Regions from separate parts of the Peribacillus sp. TH16 genome, predicted to be linked through region 1. Evidence: riboswitches for the same ligand, from Rfam matches in the RefSeq annotation. Region 1 holds a riboswitch; each other region holds the start of a gene.

Region 1 (3,289 bases):
CTCATCCAGTCTTTTTTTCCACGCTTAAAGCCGCCGCGGAAGGGAACTGAGGAAATTCCATTCTGTTGTAAATACCATTGTAAATATAGCTGAGTGGCTCTGTATTCGGTAAAGATAATCACTTTGTCATCAATTTTCTTGATGAGTTCTAAAGCTTTTTCAGCCTTGGAGTTTTGTTCTGTTTCATTTACCTTCTCAAACAGCTCATCTAGCTTTGCTAAAAAGTCAGGGGAAGGCTGTTCATATTTGGCTTTCATGTTTTTCAATGTATAAAAAACGGCTTCTCTGCTGCTGCATGCTTCTCTTTGGAGGGTGAGTGCTGAAAAAGAACTTCCCTTCGATCCATCTGAAATAGGCTTAAATTTGGAAACAGCGTCGTACAAGGCTTGTTCAGTTGGAGAAAATTCAATGATGATTGTTTCCACCTGCCTTTTTGTCCATTCAATTCCAGTATCAGCCCGTCGGTTCCGAATCATAACAGTGTTGACGAGTTCCTTTAGGTGCTCATCCTCAATAACATTTCGGCCTTTGCCTTTATATTTCTCAGAAAAGAGTGTTGCATTTCCCAAGTGTCCCGGTTTCAATAACGAAACAAGATGGAAAATTTCTTCGACTTTATTTTGAATTGGCGTAGCTGTCAGCAATAAACAAAATTTCTTTTTCAGATTTTGGACAAATTCATAGTTCTTCGTTTTATTATTTTTAAGTTTATGAGCCTCATCAATAATGATAAAGTCATATTGCTGATTAAAAATGATATCTCGATGGGGAGCTCGTTTCGCTGTATCAATGGATGATATAACAACATCGCATGATTCCCACACATAGCTTTTTCTTTGAACAACAGCCGGAATATGAAACTTGGTATTCAATTCAAAAGCCCATTGACTTACAAGTGAAGCGGGGACAAGAATTAATACTTTTTTAACAAGACCTCGGATCATATATTCTTTTAGAATCAAGCCAGCTTCGATTGTTTTCCCGAGACCTACTTCATCAGCTAAAATGGCTTTTCCATTCATCTTTTCAACTACCTGCTTTGCCGCTTCCAATTGGTGGGGAAGCGGGGTGAGCTGTGGAAGATGCTTGGGTGCCTGTAAACCTTCAAAATCAGGAATAATGAGGTTTTCTTCCATTTGAACAGCCAATTTATAAAGCTCCCAATTACCCCATGGACCGTCATTTTCCATCTTTTGTAGAAACTCGTCATTCCAATCAGAACTGAAGGATATATTAATTTTCATTGAAACTACTCCTTCTAAAATCATAATTTTCTTATTTAAGGTTGAAACCCGAACATTTTATATGTGAAGTAAGAAAAATATTTCTCTGTAAAAGATATTGCAGAGAAAAGTTTCTTAAGGTAGGATGTAAGTATATTTAGAAAATTCCAATTTCCCAAAACGCTTAAAAGATGAATGTAGTTCATGTTTTTCATAGTATGGGCAACCGCCTCTTACTTTATCCCAGATTAACAGACTAGAGATCATTCATTAAGTTCTGAAGTTTTAAGGAGAGTTGGTAGAGAAAGCATTTTGTAAATGCACAGAGGTTTTACTAACTATCAGTAGGATTAATTACTTTCCTAATTGGTGGAGACACATTTATATGCGGGTGAAGATAAGGGGAGAGACTACGAATGTAGCGCCGAAGGAGCAAACTTAGCAGTGAATCTCTCAGGCAAAAGAACTCTTATTGGACGCAACTCTGGAGAGCGCCGCTCGTTGCAGGACGGCCACCAAAGGGGAAAACCTATTATATAGGTAAACTTTCAGGTTTCAGGACAGAGAAAAAGCTCTTTAGGGCTTTCTCTGTCCTTTTTTGTGCCCTTTTTTCCACATTATGAATCAGGCTGAGAAGTATAAGAAGATTTGACAAAATGGAAAGAAGCTTTTAGAAAAGTGAGCAAAGTAAATCTAAAAAATCTAAGGGGGGTCATTTTTTGACCAATTTAAAAAGAACGCCACTATTTGAGGTTTATCGTGAATACGGAGGAAAAACGATCGATTTTGGCGGCTGGGAACTTCCTGTCCAATTTTCGGGTATCAAGGACGAACATGAAGCAGTTCGTACAAAAGCTGGCTTATTTGATGTTTCCCATATGGGTGAGGTTGATGTGAAGGGCCCAGGGAGTCTTGCCTTTTTACAAAAAATGATGACCAATGATGTATCAAAGCTAAAACAGGGCGGAGCAATTTATACGGCTATGTGTTATGAAAACGGCGGTACTGTTGACGATCTTATCATTTATAAAAAGGCAGAAGACGACTATCTGCTCGTGGTCAATGCCGCCAATACAGAAAAAGATTTTAACTGGCTACAAGCTAATTGTTCAGAGGATGTCCAACTTTCGGATGTATCAAGCGATTATACACAGTTGGCACTGCAGGGACCTTTGGCAGAGAAAATATTACAAAAACTATCTAATGATACACTTTTGAGTGAAATTGGCTTTTTTAAATTCAAGGAAAATGTCCTGATAAATGGGCTTTCCACGATGGTTTCACGTACAGGATATACGGGTGAAGATGGTTTTGAAATATATAGCAACAGTGAAAATGGCCCGGCCCTTTGGAGAGCTATTCTAGATGCAGGAAAAGAAGAAGGGATACAGCCGATAGGTTTAGGGGCACGTGACACACTCCGCTTTGAAGCTAAACTTCCGCTTTATGGACAGGAGCTTTCACCGGATATTACCCCAATTGAAGCCGGGATTGGTTTTGCGGTTAAAGTGGATAAGGAAGCCGACTTTTTCGGGAAAGCCGTTCTTACTGAACAAAAGGAAAAAGGGGCACAACGTAAGCTTGTCGGAATTGAAATGATTGACCGCGGCATTCCTCGTCATGGCTATAAGGTATACAGTGGGGATAAAGTCATTGGTGAAGTTACGACTGGCACTCAATCACCAACATTGAAGAAAAATGTAGGATTGGTACTTATCGATAAAGATTTTTCAGTGATGGATTCTGAAGTCGAAGTGGAAATTCGTTCAAAACGATTGAAAGCTGTTATTATACAAACACCTTTTTATAAAAAACCACGTAAATAGAGAGGAATGGTCATTAAGATGAAACATCGTTACTTACCCATGACAGAGCAGGATAAACAACAAATGCTGGAGGTAATAGGGGTCCCTTCTGTTGAGAACCTTTTCAACGATATTCCTGAAAGTGTCCGCTTTCAAGGCGAATATGACATTAAACCAGCTAAATCAGAGCCAGCCTTAATGAAAGAATTATCAAAACTTGCTTCTAAGAATGCTGATCTTAAAAACTATGCTTCCTTTCTT
Region 2 (3,289 bases), 850 kb from region 1:
CGCATTGCACTCTCCCACAACCGTCATTCGCTCATATTTAATTTTATTATGTTTAGAATAATTGGTGGAAATAAGAATGTCAAGATTTTCTTGTAAGCGTTAACATTATTTTTTTGAAAATTCTTACTTTATGAATATCACATATGGTCATCCAGGTTACTCACGGCTGCTTGTATCATCGTTTTTTGCAAGTTGACTATTTTGATAAAGTTAATAGTAGGTCCCTGACTTTTGTCCGTAGCCTCTTAATTTTCCGCTACCTCTTTCTGATTCGCCTGATCCGCATGATTTGCCTTCGTTTTCTGCATCTTATAAATCGCAATCAGCGAAATAAACCAAACAGGAGTTACGAACAAGGCAACACGAGTATCTTCCGCAAGTGCAAGCACAACAAGTACGAAAGCTAGGAAAGCAAGGATCAAGTAATTAGAAATTGGATAAAGTGGTAATTTAAATTTGTTCATTTTCGCTAGATCTGGCCTTGTTTTGCGGTATTTCAAATGACTGATGACAGTAATTCCCCAAATAAAGATGAAACATACTGTAGAAATACTTGTAATTAACGTAAATACTCCTTCTGGCATTAAATAGTTCAAAACAACGGAAGTCAGAATGACGACAGTTGAAAAGGCCAGTGCATTGGAAGGTACTTTACGGGCATTAAGTTTTGCAAATGGCACAGGTGCATTTTTATCTTTGGCAAGTGAGTATACCATCCGGCTTGTACTGAAGATTGCGCTGTTGCATGCCGAAGCAGCCGATGTTAGGACGACAAAATTGACGATACCAGCAGCTGCAGCGATACCAACAGCCACGAATACTTGGACGAATGGGCTTTCCGATGGGATGATTGCATTCCACGGATAAACACTCATAATGACAATAAGTGCGCCAATGTAGAAAATTATAATCCGAATAGGAATATTATTAATTGCTTTTGGGATAACTTTCTCTGGATCTTCTGTTTCACCTGCTGTAAGTCCTACAAGTTCAATACCAACAAACGCAAACACTACCATCTGGAATGAGAGGATAAATCCATTTATTCCATTTGGGAACATACCTTCGTGGCTCCATAGATTCGTGAAACTGGCTGCGCCTGAATCTGTGGAAAAGCCTTTAATAATCATGAAAATACCGATAACTATAAGTGCTAGAATAGCGATAACTTTAATTAATGCGAACCAGAATTCCATTTCGCCAAAAAGTTTTACGGTTGCTAGATTCATAAATAGCAAAATGACAAGCGCAATTAAACCTGGCATCCACTGTGGTATGGAGGGAAACCAATACTGGGTATAAAGACCAACTGCTGTTAAGTCGGCCATTGCGATTGAAATCCAGCAAAACCAGTAGGTCCAACCGGTGATAAATGCTGCCATATTACCTAAATAGTCTTTTACAAAGTCAACAAAAGAATTATATTCCAAATTGGTTAAGAGTAGTTCTCCAAGAGCGCGCATGATTAAAAAGCAAATGACGCCTGTAATCATGTAAGCAAATAAAATCGATGGTCCTGCTAAGTGAATAGATTTTCCTGCACCGAGAAATAATCCCGTTCCAATTGCCCCGCCAATAGCGATTAGTTGTACGTGCCTGTTTTTTAGGCCTCTCGACAATTTTTGTTCCTGCATATGATTTCCCACTCCCTAATTTCCAGATAATTGAATAATAATATTCCGATAAAATTTTGACATATTATTATTCAACCCAACAAAGAAAACGCTTACAATTTTAATATAATATTACTCAATATGTTGCTGATAAATATTCTGGTTCTGGTGCAAACCTCGACATAATCTACCAAGCCTTTGAAAAGATAAAGGTATTGCATTCAACCTATTGCAGATTCTCTCTAAGGTAAAAGTTGTAGTCAGGAAAATTGAATAGAAAGACTCATTCTTTAATAAATTTCATAGCACAATCCTCCTTTTTTCGTTTGTGCTATCTTTCCCAGCATAAAAAGGGCATAGGAAAGATAGGTGTTCTCCTATCTTTCCTCTGTCCTTTTACCTGAGAGTTTAACTCCTTTGGTGGCTCATAGCTCTCTCCAGAGACGCGTCCTATTGTGGTCCTTTTACCTGAGAGATTCATACCCAATTTTTTTGGGAATTGCCCCTTCGGTGCTAAACAATGCGTTTAGTCTCTCCCACAATTATCATCCGCTGATATAAAATCGCATTAACAGTTGTATAATAAATGGTTCTAATGGAAATTTCAATAAATATCTGAAAAAACTTTATTTTCAGAATTTTAAATATAGAGATAGAGCTTTCTGACAGTTCATAAATTATATGCCCCTAGTACCCCAAGTGAATTGTGAATTGAATAGGAGTAGATTGCTTTTTACAGTCGATAAACACCGTTCATAATAGTGTACTTTTACAAACTACTTATACCTTTCAAATATACACTACAGAGGATGCTTTCTAGATAAAAGCATCCTCTGTTTACGTAATCATTATTATTGGAAATCATAAAGAAAAACCTCCAATTCAATACCGAAGTTATCTTTAATGTGCTTAATAGTTTTAGTCACCTAACTTCACTTGTTTTGGTGTACAATTCAAACCAGAACAAAAACATTTAAAGTGATAACGTTGGCAACATTCCCTTCTCTGTCCTTTTAACTGAGAGTTTAACTCTATGCTAAAAAGAGTCTTCCTCTTTGGTGGCGTTTTATAAACGCGCTCTCCAGAGTTGCGTCCCATTGTGGTTCTTATACCTGAGAGATTTGTTCCAAGGTTTTTTTGGAACTTGCTCCTTCGGTGGCTGTCTACATTGCACTCTCCCACAATCGTCAACCGCTATACGTTTTTTTGAAATACTCTAAATATTCTAAATGGATAATTATTTACATAAGTGTTTTTTATGATATCGCCTCTATTTTTATACATATTCAGGAAACTAAGAAAAGATAAAACGGAGGAAAATCACTTTATATCAGCAAACGCTTTCAAATTTAACAGACTAATGCTTCTTTATGAAGTTCTGCTCTTGATGATCGCTGATTGCATCCTGGTTTCTCTCTTTTTCTTTTAAAACATAACTAAGCAAGTCTAATGAGAGGCGCGCTGCCACTTGTCCAGTTATTCCCGTATGATCGTAAGGAGTAGCAACTTCTACCATATCAAAACCGATTACTTCTCCTCTTTTTGCAATTCCATGGAGTAATTCGTTGACTTCATCATAAAGCAGGCCTCCAGGAGAAGGTGTGCCTGTCGCAGGGGCGATCGATGGGTCGAGGCCATCAATGTCCATGGTAATATAATATTTTTCACCTGCTGGA
Region 3 (3,289 bases), on a different contig from region 1:
TTAATACCGTACCTGCAAATAACTCAACCTCACTGTAACGTCGAGCTTCGATATCTTGAGCCATGGATGGCTTTCCTTCTGGGCTTAATGTATCCAATACACTTAACCAATAATCCAGATCTCTTTCCGTTAAATGAATTCCTTCTTTCTCTGACAGAACGATAACCTCTCTCATGGCAGAAATCATCATTTCTCTTGCATGACCCTTTCGTTGAATTTCACCATAATTACTTTTATAGACAGCAACAGTTTGATTAACACCAACATTCAGCATAAATTTCCCCCATTGCCGCTTATACATATCCGTATCTATCTCATATGGGACCTTCATTTTTTCAAAAAAATCTGCCACCTGCTGAACCTTTTCTGAAACCAATCCAGGTTCCCGTTCACCAAGGCAGAGTATGCCCATATGGTCGTATGTCAACTTATTTTCTTCTTTAACAGCATCCATACCTTGCGCAACACAATATAAGACTTTATCCTTTCCATACGCCTCACCAATAATCGCTTCACTTGTGATCCCATTCAAAGCAGAAATAATAATCGTCTGTTTTCCAATTTGATTCTTCACCGCTTCAATAGCATCTTCCAATCCACTAAATTTAACAGTAAAAATCATCAAATCTGCAGGCTCGCATATTTCTTCAGGCGTTACATAATGAAAGTCACAAAGCTCACCATTGCAATAAACCCCATCCTGGACATATCTCTTTATTCTAGCTGTATCCGCAATAATCCTCACATTCTTCTTCGGCATTTCCTTTGATAAATGATGTCCATATAAAATGCCCAGTGCTCCTAATCCAACAATTGATACTGTCTTTATCGCCATAGCATCTCTAATTCCCTTCACCTTTTTACCTAAATATTATCACACTATTCGGAAAACGGTCGCGATTAAAATGCCAGTTCTATGGTATGAATTGTTTAGAAAAAAACCACCTAGAAAAGCTACAATATTGTGAAATACCAATAATGACACGAGGGGTTTGTAACATCCCTTACAGCTTCCTTTTGGTTCATATATATCACCAAAAGGAAAATTAAGGCTTAAACGAAGTCTACTTTTCTGAGGAACGATAACCACAAAATTTGTTGTTGTTTTTTGTATTGATTTTAAAGTGTACCCGTTAACTATCAGCTACAGTCATTATGGCTTTTCCAATCACTATTTTTAAAGAGTTGATATATACCAACTACATTACCCGCTAACTTTCCAATTTTCATATTGACCTATAGAATAAACAATGATAGAATTCCAATATTATATTGACGTTATTTAAGTATAATGACAAATGACCGAAGGAAGATTCAATTCTTCTACAAACGGACATTTATTACAACCGCATACTAGCAAGCGTTGAATGCTATGGATCACACTATAGCAGGAGCAGCTTCTGGAGAGACTGTACATAGTACAGCGCCGAAGGATTCACAATCTCAGGCAAAAGGACAGAAGAGTAACGAATGATGAATTGTTATTCTTAAACCTGACGAGATTGGTAGTATCCAATCTCTTTTTTTATTGTCCAAAATCCAAGATATTGCCATTCAATGGCATAAGCGAGGTGAAAACAACGAGCTACACGGAATGTGGAATAACGCTCCACACGACTAAGATCATATACAACGGGAGATGCTCAAATTGGCTAAACAGGAATTGAAAAGAGATTTAAAAAATCGCCATATACAATTAATTGCAATAGGAGGAACCATTGGCACCGGTTTATTTCTTGGATCCGGTAAAGCCATCCAATTAGCAGGCCCATCCATTATCTTTTCCTATCTTATTATAGGGATTGCCTTATTTTTTGTTATGAGGGCTTTAGGGGAATTACTTTTATCCAACGCCGGTTATACGTCATTCACCGAATTCGCTACCGAATATATCGGGCCGTGGGCTGGATTCGTAACCGGATGGACCTATTGGTTCTGTTGGATCATGACAGCCATGGCCGATATCATTGCGGTTGGTGTCTATATGCAATATTGGTTCGATATCCCTCAATGGATACCAGCTCTTGCATGCCTAGTCATTCTGTTAGGATTGAATCTATTGACGGTTAAATTGTTTGGAGAACTTGAATTCTGGTTCGCGCTCATTAAAGTCATCACGATTATTGCCTTGATTATTGTAGGCATCATCCTGTTAGTCATTGGCTTTAAAACCAATACAGGAACCGTTTCACTCACCAACCTTTGGAGCCACGGAGGCATGTTTCCGAACGGCGTATCCGGCTTCCTGCTATCTTTACAATTGGTTGTCTTCTCCTTTGTAGGGGTCGAATTAATTGGTGTTTCTGCAGCAGAAACAGCTAACCCGAAAAAAAATATACCATCAGCCATCAATAAAATCCCAGTCCGAATTTTACTTTTCTATGTAGGTGCCATACTCGTCATTCTATGCGTCAATCCTTGGACACAGCTGGATGCATCAAGCAGTCCATTCGTAGAAGTCTTTACACTAATCGGCATTCCAATCGCTGCAGGGATTATCAATTTTGTTGTCCTGACATCCGCTGCATCTGCCGGCAACAGCGGTTTATTTTCAACAAGCCGTATGCTTTATACATTAAGCAATAATAACGATGCTCCTGCAAAATTAGCAAAATTAAATAAACATGCTGTTCCAAGTAATGCCTTGGTTACATCGGCAATCGTCGTCTCCCTAGGGGCATTGCTAAGCAAAATGATACCTGAACAGGCCTTTACAATAGTAACTACAATCAGTGCCATCTGTTTTATTTGGGTTTGGAGCATCATCTTGATTTCACATATCAAATATACGAAAAAACGTCCGGACTTGAGAGCCCACTCTACATTCAAAGCTCCTTTTACACCCTTTATCAATTACGTTATTTTAGGATTATTTCTGTTCATCCTAATCGTTATGCTATTCGCTGAAGCTACACGACTTTCACTGTTAATGACGCCAATCTGGTTCATTCTTCTACTCGTACTCTATAATTATCAGAAAAAAAAGTAGCTATTTTTCATGGTCGCAGGAATTAAAAGGAAGGGACACTCCCTTCCTTTTTTTCAATTTATTTTGCTAACACAGAGAAGTGCTACTAAAATATATACTGCAGCCACAGTAAATTTTATAATAAAATAGTGTAAGGTACTGTAAGTCGATATGAATGACTTTTCACTTAGAATGGAGGGGTTGGATTAATGAAGATTATATATATACTTACTCTAGTTCCTTTTATAGGCATATTAGGATTTCTTCCGTTTGTTAACAGAATAGAACCTTATGTATTAGGGATGCCTTTTAATATGTTTT

Evidence for each region. Region 1 has a riboswitch for glycine ahead of gcvT (glycine cleavage system aminomethyltransferase GcvT). Riboswitches for the same ligand answer to the same signal wherever they lie in the genome.
Region 2: another riboswitch for glycine. It lies ahead of JFV29_RS15060 (amino acid permease); the one in region 1 lies ahead of gcvT (glycine cleavage system aminomethyltransferase GcvT).
Region 3: another riboswitch for glycine. It lies ahead of JFV29_RS10205 (amino acid permease); the one in region 1 lies ahead of gcvT (glycine cleavage system aminomethyltransferase GcvT).

Annotation. Positions count from the first base shown of each region.
Region 1 is NZ_JAEKEM010000009.1:1,045,001-1,048,289, reverse strand. Features, by position in the region: gene JFV29_RS19035 (DEAD/DEAH box helicase) at 1-1,244, opposite strand, end outside; glycine riboswitch at 1,615-1,702, shown strand; glycine riboswitch at 1,706-1,789, shown strand; gene gcvT (glycine cleavage system aminomethyltransferase GcvT) at 1,943-3,049, shown strand; gene gcvPA (aminomethyl-transferring glycine dehydrogenase subunit GcvPA) at 3,068-3,289, shown strand, end outside.
Region 2 is NZ_JAEKEM010000009.1:196,609-199,897, forward strand. Features, by position in the region: gene JFV29_RS15060 (amino acid permease) at 246-1,634, opposite strand; glycine riboswitch at 2,000-2,056, opposite strand; glycine riboswitch at 2,060-2,162, opposite strand; glycine riboswitch at 2,610-2,703, opposite strand; glycine riboswitch at 2,704-2,804, opposite strand; gene speB (agmatinase) at 2,971-3,289, opposite strand, start outside.
Region 3 is NZ_JAEKEM010000002.1:2,113,660-2,116,948, forward strand. Features, by position in the region: gene JFV29_RS10200 (ketopantoate reductase family protein) at 1-835, opposite strand, end outside; glycine riboswitch at 1,391-1,469, shown strand; gene JFV29_RS10205 (amino acid permease) at 1,649-2,989, shown strand; gene JFV29_RS10210 (DUF3311 domain-containing protein) at 3,178-3,289, shown strand, end outside.